2 regions of the Enterobacter sp. 6722112 genome follow, and region 1 is predicted to be linked to the other one. Evidence: predicted binding sites of a transcription regulator. Region 1 holds the regulator's gene; the other holds the start of a gene.
The links. The regulator Fur, encoded in region 1, represses iron uptake genes when iron is present. The targets are predictions, from matches to a motif close to ATAATAATGAGAACNACTATCAA.
Positions count from the first base shown of each region.

Region 2: the regulator Fur is predicted to act here: its motif matches at 2,780-2,802, upstream of exbB (tol-pal system-associated acyl-CoA thioesterase).

Region 1 covers NZ_JBZWGR010000007.1:1,104,258-1,108,686, forward strand. Annotated here, with positions in the region: gene glnS (glutamine--tRNA ligase) at 1-64, shown strand, start outside; gene chiP (chitoporin ChiP) at 511-1,908, shown strand; gene chiQ (ChiQ/YbfN family lipoprotein) at 1,956-2,282, shown strand; gene fur (ferric iron uptake transcriptional regulator) at 2,425-2,871, opposite strand; gene fldA (flavodoxin FldA) at 3,163-3,693, opposite strand; gene ybfE (LexA regulated protein) at 3,849-4,136, opposite strand; gene ybfF (esterase) at 4,265-4,429, opposite strand, start outside.
Region 2 covers NZ_JBZWGR010000007.1:3,547,668-3,552,096, forward strand. Annotated here, with positions in the region: gene AC4OVU_RS18400 (ESA_00282 family adhesion-associated protein) at 38-541, opposite strand; gene AC4OVU_RS18405 (hypothetical protein) at 645-1,049, shown strand; gene AC4OVU_RS18410 (hypothetical protein) at 1,051-1,476, shown strand; gene exbD (TonB system transport protein ExbD) at 1,557-1,982, opposite strand; gene exbB (tol-pal system-associated acyl-CoA thioesterase) at 1,987-2,718, opposite strand; gene metC (cystathionine beta-lyase) at 2,970-4,157, shown strand; gene yghB (DedA family general envelope maintenance protein YghB) at 4,300-4,429, shown strand, end outside.

The DNA of each region.
Region 1 (4,429 bases):
GGAAAAACCGGTATTTAACCGTACCGTCGGTCTGCGTGATACCTGGACTAAGATCGGCGAATAATCACGCTGGCATGGTCAATGAGAAACAAACGCCGCATAATGCGGCGTTTTTTTATTTAACGATCATGTCGTTAAGCATCGGGATGATGAATTAAAGCCAACATTCCAGGTCAATGTGGTGCTACTTATTTTATTTAAAAAAGTTTGTTGTTTTCCAAAAACAGAAACGCTGAAAAATATATTCACAATATCAATGTTACTTACTGAAAATTAGCGTATTCCCCCGCCAGTACTTGCTTCCCGGTAAATGTTACAAAGCACTACGAAATATGTGCTCTTCGTCATAATCCTGACTTTTGCCTGATTAAAAGCATTGATAATTCGCGTCGCGAAAAATAACCTAAAGACGGTAGTTAATTCGAGGGTATTTCTGACTACCCCTGACCACTTGGTCTTTTCTGTTTTTCGCCGTTTAAGGCGTTTTAATTCGTCAAAGAGGAATAATCTATGCGTACGTTCAGTGGCAAACGTAGTGCGCTGGCGCTGGCTATCGCCGGTGTGACAGCAATGTCGGGCCTGGTGGTTGCGCCAGAGGCAAAAGCAGCAGGTTTCATCGAAGATTCCACCCTCACGGGCGGTATTTATTACTGGCAGCGTGAGCGTGACCGTAAAGACGTCACTGAAGATAAATACAAAACCAACCTTTCTCACTCGACCTGGAACGCTAACCTTGATTTCCAGTCGGGATATGCCGCCGATATGTTCGGGATCGATATTGCAGCGTTCACCGCAATTGAAATGGCCGAAAATGGCGACAGCGGCCATCCGAACGAAATTGCGTTCTCCTCCAGCAATAAAGCCTACGACGAAGACTGGTCCGGCGATAAAAGCGGAATCAGCCTGTATAAAGCGGCTGCAAAATTCAAATATGGTCCGGTCTGGGCGCGTGGAGGTTATATCCAGCCAACCGGCCAGACGCTGTTAGCACCGCACTGGAGCTTTATGCCAGGTACCTATCAGGGTGCGGAAGCCGGTGCTAATTTTGACTACGGCGATGCGGGGGCGTTGAGCTTCTCCTATATGTGGACCAACGAGTACAAAGCGCCGTGGCACATTGAGATGGACAAGTTCTATCAGAATGATAAAAAAACCAAAGTTGATTATCTCCACTCGCTGGGGGCGAAGTACGACTTCAAAAACGATCTGGTGCTGGAAGCTGCTTTTGGTCAGGCTGAAGGCTATATCGATCAGTACTTTGCTAAAGCCAGCTACAAATTTGATATCGCGGGTAGCCCGCTGAGCACCAGCTATCAGTTCTACGGTACGCGCGACAAAGTCAGTGATGGCAGCGTAAATGATATCTATGACGGCACCGCGTGGTTACAGGCGTTGACCTTCGGCTACAAGGTAGGTCAGGTTGATTTACGTCTGGAGGGAACATGGGTCAAGGCAGAAGGGCAGCAGGGCTACTTCCTGCAACGTATGACGCCAACCTACGCCTCTTCCAATGGTCGTCTGGATATCTGGTGGGATAACCGCTCTGACTTCAACGCCGACGGCGAAAAGGCGGTCTTCTTCGGCGCAATGTATGACCTGAAGAACTGGAACCTGCCTGGCTGGGCAGTGGGTGCGTCCTACGCGTACGCCTGGGACGCGAAGCCAGCAGATATGGCTACGCCAGACGCCTACTACGATCCGAATTACCGTCTGAAAGAGTCTTCATACAGTCTGGATGCGATTTACACCCTTCAGGAGGGCCGTGCGAAAGGCACGATGTTCAAACTGCACTTCACCCAGTATGACAACCACTCCGATATCCCGAGCTACGCGGGCGGTTACGGCAACATCTTCCAGGATGAACGTGACGTGAAATTCATGGTCATTGCGCCATTCACAATCTTCTGATGAATACGCAGGCGGGCGAAATCCCGCCTGCATGGAGACTGCATATGATGAAAAAAATGGTAATCGTTGCGCTGCTGGCATCGGGGCTGGTGGCGTGTGCGCAGGATCAGGCGCAGAAAGAAGACTCCCGTCTGAAGGAGGCGTATAGCGCCTGCATCAATACAGCACAAGGATCGCCAGAGAAGATTGAAGCCTGCCAGAGCGTGCTGAATGTGCTGAAAAAAGAGAAAGCGCATGAGCAGTTTGCGACGCAGGAAAATGTTCGCGTGATGGATTACCAGGCCTGTATCCAGGCGCGGAAAAGCGGTAACGATCAGGAAGTGGCGAAGCGTTGCGATAAGATCTGGGACGAGATTCGCAATAACAATAAATAAGTTGCTTTATGCCCGGTGGCGCTGCGCTTACCGGGCCTACAACGGTGTCACAGCCCGTAGGCCCGGTAAGCGCAGCGCCACCGGACTTTTTTCAGGCAAAAAAAAGCCAACCTTACGGCTGGCTCAGAGTATGAACACGATATTATTTCGCGTCGTGCGCGTGGTCGTCTTCGCGGCAATCGCCTTCAGCGCAGTGACCGTACAGGTACAGGCTGTGGTTGGTCAGGCGGATGCCATGACGGGCGGCGATTTCACGCTGGCGTGATTCAATGGAATCATCGCTAAATTCAATGACCTTGCCACAGTCGAGGCAGATCAGGTGATCGTGGTGATGCTGCTGAGTCAGCTCGAACACGGATTTACCGCCTTCGAAATTATGACGAGTAACAATGCCCGCGTCATCAAACTGGTTCAGCACACGATAGACGGTTGCCAGCCCAATCTCTTCACCCATATCGATAAGACGCTTATAAAGGTCTTCCGCACTGACATGGTGATTGTCTGGCCCCTGAAGCACTTCAAGGATTTTTAACCGAGGAAGCGTTACTTTCAGGCCAGCTTTCTTTAATGCGGTATTGTTGTCAGTCATGCGGAATCTGTCCTGTTGCTAAACGATTCACTTCAAAAGAAGAAGTGACAGAAAATGCACTTGGGATAATGCGTCTCATTATAGAACTGCCATGGCTAAATGAAAACTGCAAGTCTCAAGCAAAGTATGCTTATAAAAACGTGGTATCACCAACAAACTTGTTCGATGGCACCCACTTTTTACCAGGGGGATATTGTACAGGTCTGGGCGAAAAAGTTAAAAGTTTGTAGCAATTAATTTAATCGGTTTTACCTGGAAAACGGGCGCAACCGGAGTTGCGCCGCAGGGATATCAGGCGTTAAGGATATCGTCCAGGTTCAGCTCTTCACGAACCTGCTTAACCCATTTTTCTACACGCTCAGCGGTCAGCTCTGGCTGACGGTCTTCATCAATGGCCAGGCCAACGAAGTGATCGTCATCTGCCAGACCTTTGGACGCTTCGAAATGGTAACCCGCCGTTGGCCAGTGACCGACGATCGCCGCACCGCGTGGCTCAATGATGTCGCGAATAGTGCCCAGCGCATCACAGAAATACTCAGCATAGTCTTCCTGATCGCCACAGCCAAACAGGGCAACCAGCTTGCCGTTGAAGTCTACTTCTTCCAGCGTCGGGAAGAAATCGTCCCAGTCACACTGTGCTTCACCGTAGTACCAGGTCGGGATGCCCAGCAGCAGGATGTCATAGCCCTCGAGATCTTCTTTGCTGCTCTTGGCGATGTCATGCACATCAGCAACGTCTTTACCGAGCTGTTTTTGAATGTTTTTTGCGATATTTTCAGTATTGCCGGTATCACTGCCAAAGAAAATGCCGATGATTGCCATGAGTAAAATAACCTCTTGAAACTTAATGGTATGGTGGCGCAAATTGTCCACGGATAAGGGCAATAATAGCAGAACAGGCAACCCTGCGGAAACAGCTATCACGCAGGACTGCACTCTGTGCTACATGAAAAAGGTAATATTGGGGATTTTCTGACTCACGCCTTGCCGCGTAACGTCTCAAGCTGGGCGATCAGCATCTCTTCGATCAGTTCGCTGCGGCTGATGTTGCGCGCGTCAGCTAACTCGTTAAGCGCATCGACGGCATCGGCATTCAGCTTCAGTTCGACACGCTTAAGCCCACGATTTTTATCGCGTTTAAGCTGGTTGCGTTTATTGATACGCAGCTGTTCATCGCGCGAAAGCGGATTCGTTTTCGGTCGTCCCGGTCGACGCTCATTCGCGAACAGATCTAGTGTCGTACGGTCCGTTTGTTCTTTGGCCATGATTCTGAGACTTCGGGGGAAACACGCCGCCCTGCTAATGCCCGGGCGATAAGCGCGCCATCATACATCACCCAAATCCACACGCCAACGACTGGAAGCCCGTCGTCTTCCGGTCGCTGGCTTTTTAATCAATTCGCTGTATCAGTAAGATAGCGGCGAATGGCGCGCAGGACGGCATCCGGTTTTTCCGCGTGTACCCAGTGCCCGGCACCCGCAATAACGTGAGCGCGAGCCTGCGGGAATTGCGCCAGCAGCGTGTCACGGTATGCATCAGTGACGTAAGGGGAGTTGCC
Region 2 (4,429 bases), 2.4 Mb from region 1:
CTGTCTGCAAACGAAACCAGCGCTCAGTATATCTCAACTATACCTCGTTGGGATCCACATCCGGACGCGCATACTCCGGCCAGACCAGCGCGACCAGTTCCGGGTAGGCTTCCAGGCTAAACTCGCGAAAACACTGGCGCAGATTTAATACGTCTAAATCGGAGTACGACACCTTCTCGCCATTCAGACAGCGCTTTTTGATATTGTCGTAATATTTATAAACCGCCGAATTAAGGTCGCTACAACGGCGCTGCGCGTCGAACAGGCCGGGCGTATCATTAATTTCAGCCATTTTCATTCGCTTAATTGTCGCATGGAGAAAATCGATATATTCGTGATTTACCCGCCAGTACCAGACCGGCGTCACGGCGTTCATCAATACGGAGAAATGATCTTCCCCCTCCTCTTTCGACATCAATTCAGGCTGCGGCGGTTCACTGACGTCTTTTGACGCTTTCGGTTTATTTAACTCTTGCATCAATAAAAGCACGCCAGCGGTCAGTAATAGTAACGTTATGACCGTAAAGAAAATGCTGTTCATGGGTAGGCTCCATTTTTTTTTATTTTAAAATTGCCTCATGTTATTGTCAACGAATCTCACCCTTTTTCCACCCCCACCTTTTTTGAAATTAAAGGAAATTAAAATGCTGCCCGACAATCTTGTCCCGGCAAAGTACCACATTACGCCTGTGGAACAGCCTTCGACGGAAGCAGATAAAGAGGCGAATTTCACTCAAGGAAAAAGAAAACTCTCCGACTATGAAGCCGACATATTAATTGGTGTTTCACGCACCGGCAAATCCCGTAATATGGTGCTGGAAGAGCACGATCGCCATTTAAAAGAGCGTTTATTTCGCGCCATCAAGATTGAAGCCTTAGTTCATCTACTAAATGATTTACAGGCCGAAGGGGAAATAGATGCCCAGACGCTAAGTCAAATAATGACCGAGAAAACGCAGCAAATAAATGAGGCCGGCAATGAAATTTGGCTTAATTTAATTACGCGTGAAAAAAACAATCCCATTTTTTATAACCTGGGGGAAGATTAACGTGAATGATGACAGCGGTAATAACGTTTATTTGACTTTAGATGATAAGAAAAGCGATGAATTTATCTTAAAGCAGAATCTCGACGCCCTGAAAAAGATAAAAAATGACGAGATGACGCGAATTACGCAGGATTTGGTTTCGATTCCGGCCACGCTGGTGCGCCTGAAATGGCAGAATCGTCGGGAGATTTACGCCTTGCAGGCCAAGGAGGAGATTTACGGCGCGGTGATGAACGCCATTATTGAACAGCGCCCTGAGCTTAAAGAGAAGATCCTCGGGCGACTGGAGGCGAACTATCAGTACCTGCTGGCACGCGAGACAGCCACCCTGCGCCTGACCCGTAAACTCTCGGAAGGTCATTACCGAACTTCAAACGTGACCTGTGTAGCGCTTGATGAAGAGGCGCCGACGGCGCCTTCAGTGTGAGTCAACAATGATTGTTGCGGAATGCAGGCCGGGTAAGGCGACGCCGCCACCCGGCAGGGAAGGCGGCAAAAGCCTTCGTTTTACTTCGCGGCCGCTTTCTCTTCGCCGACCAGACCAATCTTCAGGTATCCCGCCTGATGCAGCGTGTCCATTACCTTCATCATGGTTTCATAATCGACGGTTTTATCCGCGCGGAAGAAAACGGTGGTGTCTTTCTTGCCGCCGGTCAGCTGGTCCAGCGCCGGAATAACCGAGGCATCCGTTACCGGATCGTTGCCCAGGAACATGGACTTATCGGCCTTCACGGACAGGTAGATAGGTTTTTCCGGACGCGGCTGCGGCTGGCTGGAGGACGCAGGCAGATTCACCTTCACGTCCACCGTCGCCAGCGGTGCGGCAACCATAAAGATAATCAGCAGAACCAGCATCACGTCGATAAACGGCGTCACGTTGATCTCATGCATTTCACCGTTATCGTCCAGATTTTCATTAAGACGCATTGCCATACAATCAACCTACGCGCAGTTTGGACGCCGCATGTACCGGTTTAACGGCGCTGGCGTTCAGGTCCAGATCGCGGCTTTGCAGCAGCAGAACCTGCGCGGCAACGTCACCCAGTGTGGCTTTGTAACTGCCAATCATGCGCGCGAAGATGTTATAGATAACAACCGCCGGGATAGCGGCAACCAGACCGATAGCCGTGGCCAGCAGCGCTTCTGCGATACCCGGCGCCACGACCGCAAGGTTAGTGGTCTGCGTCTGGGCGATACCGATAAAGCTGTTCATGATGCCCCAGACGGTACCGAACAGGCCGACGAACGGGGAGATGGCGCCGATAGTCGCCAGGTAGCCGTTACCGCGGCCCATATGACGACCCACGGCCGCAACGCGACGCTCCAGACGGAAGCCGGTACGCTCTTTAATGCCTTCGTTATCTTCACTGCCTGCGGAGAGTTCCAGCTCGTTCTGCGCTTCGTTCACTAACAGGGTAGTCAGGCTTTTCGCATGGAAGGATGAGGTGATATCAGAAGCCTGATCCAGAGAGCGGGCTTCCGCCAGCTGCTTCTGCTCACGCTTGAGGCGGCGTTTTTGTGAAAGAAGTTCGGCGCTCTTGCTGAAGAAGATAGCCCAGGTGATCACGGACGCCAGAATCAGGCCGATCATCACAATCTTAACTACGATGTCAGCATGTTGATACATGCCCCAAACGGAGAGATCCGTCTGCATCAAATTATTACCCACTCTGTATCTCCAGGACGCAAATCACAAAATCTGAACGTAATAATATCAAAACGTCGTCGAATTGATAGTAGTTCTCATTAGTATTTACATAGTGCCGTAATTTTCGCTCACTTTCCTTGCGCTTACGCAGTAAAAATTTCTTATGCGAATTTTTGATAATATTTTCTGCTTATTCGATAAGCATCCGGATGCACATTCTGACAATCGTGGTAGTCTGGACGTCCAGACGTATAAAAATAGGGTTAGCGAACATGACTAAAAAGCAGCTTGAGACCACGCTGGTGCAGGCAGGACGCAGTAAGAAATACACGCAGGGCTCGGTCAACAGCGTGATCCAGCGCGCCTCCTCGCTGGTGTTTGATACCGTTGAAGATAAAAAAATCGCTACGCGTAATCGCGCGAAGGGCGGGCTGTTTTACGGTCGTCGTGGCACGTTAACCCATTTCTCGTTGCAGGAAGCCATGTGTGAACTGGAGGGCGGCGCGGGCTGCGCGCTGTTCCCGTGCGGCGCGGCGGCGGTCGCCAATACCATTCTGGCGTTTGTGGAACAGGGTGACCACGTCCTGATGACCAATACCGCCTACGAGCCAAGCCAGGACTTCTGCACCAAAATACTCAGCAAGCTCGGCGTCACCACCAGCTGGTTCGATCCGCTGATTGGGGCCGGTATTGCCGCGCTTATTCAGCCCAACACGCGCGTTGTGTTCCTGGAATCTCCCGGTTCCATCACCATGGAAGTGCATGACGTCCCGGCCATCGTGAAGGCGGTGCGCAGCATAGCGCCGGAAGCGATCATCATGATCGACAACACCTGGGCGGCAGGTGTGCTGTTTAAAGCCCTGGAATTTGACATCGATATCTCCATTCAGGCGGCGACCAAATACCTGATTGGCCATTCCGACGGCATGATCGGTACGGCGGTGTCTAACGCCCGCTGCTGGGATCAATTGCGTGAAAACGCCTACCTGATGGGCCAGATGGTGGATGCCGATACCGCCTACATGACCAGCCGGGGCATCCGTACGCTCGGTGTGCGTTTGCGTCAGCATCACGAAAGCAGCCTGCAAATTGCACAGTGGCTGGCGCTGCATCCGCAGGTGGAGCGCGTTAACCATCCGGCGCTGCCGGGCAGCAAGGGCCACGAATACTGGCAACGTGACTTTACGGGCAGCAGCGGGTTGTTCTCATTTGTTCTTAAAAAGCGCCTGAATGACGCCGAACTGGCAAGCTATCTGGATAACTTTACCCTCTTCAGCATGGCCTATTCATGGGGTGGGTTTGAATCGCTGATCCTGCCCAACCAGCCGGAGCAGATTGCGGCCCTGCGCCCGGGCGGCGAGGTGGACTTCGAGGGGACCTTAATCCGCCTGCATATCGGGCTGGAAAATGTGGACGATTTAATTGCGGATTTATCGGCAGGATTTGAGCGCATCGTGTAAAGTGCTGGCTGAAATGTACTCCCCGGACGCTATTCTGAACACCGCAAGCAGAAAAGTCTGTATGAGATGCGCCTGCGATCAACCCCGACAGGCAAAATTGGGAGTACAATAGCGTTATATCTGCTGTTCCACAGGAAAGTCCATGGCTGTTATTCAAAATATCATCACGGCGCTCTGGCAACACGATTTTGCCGCGCTGGCGGACCCGCATGTCGTCGGGATTGTCTATTTCGTGATGTTCGCGACGCTGTTTCTGGAAAATGGATTACTGC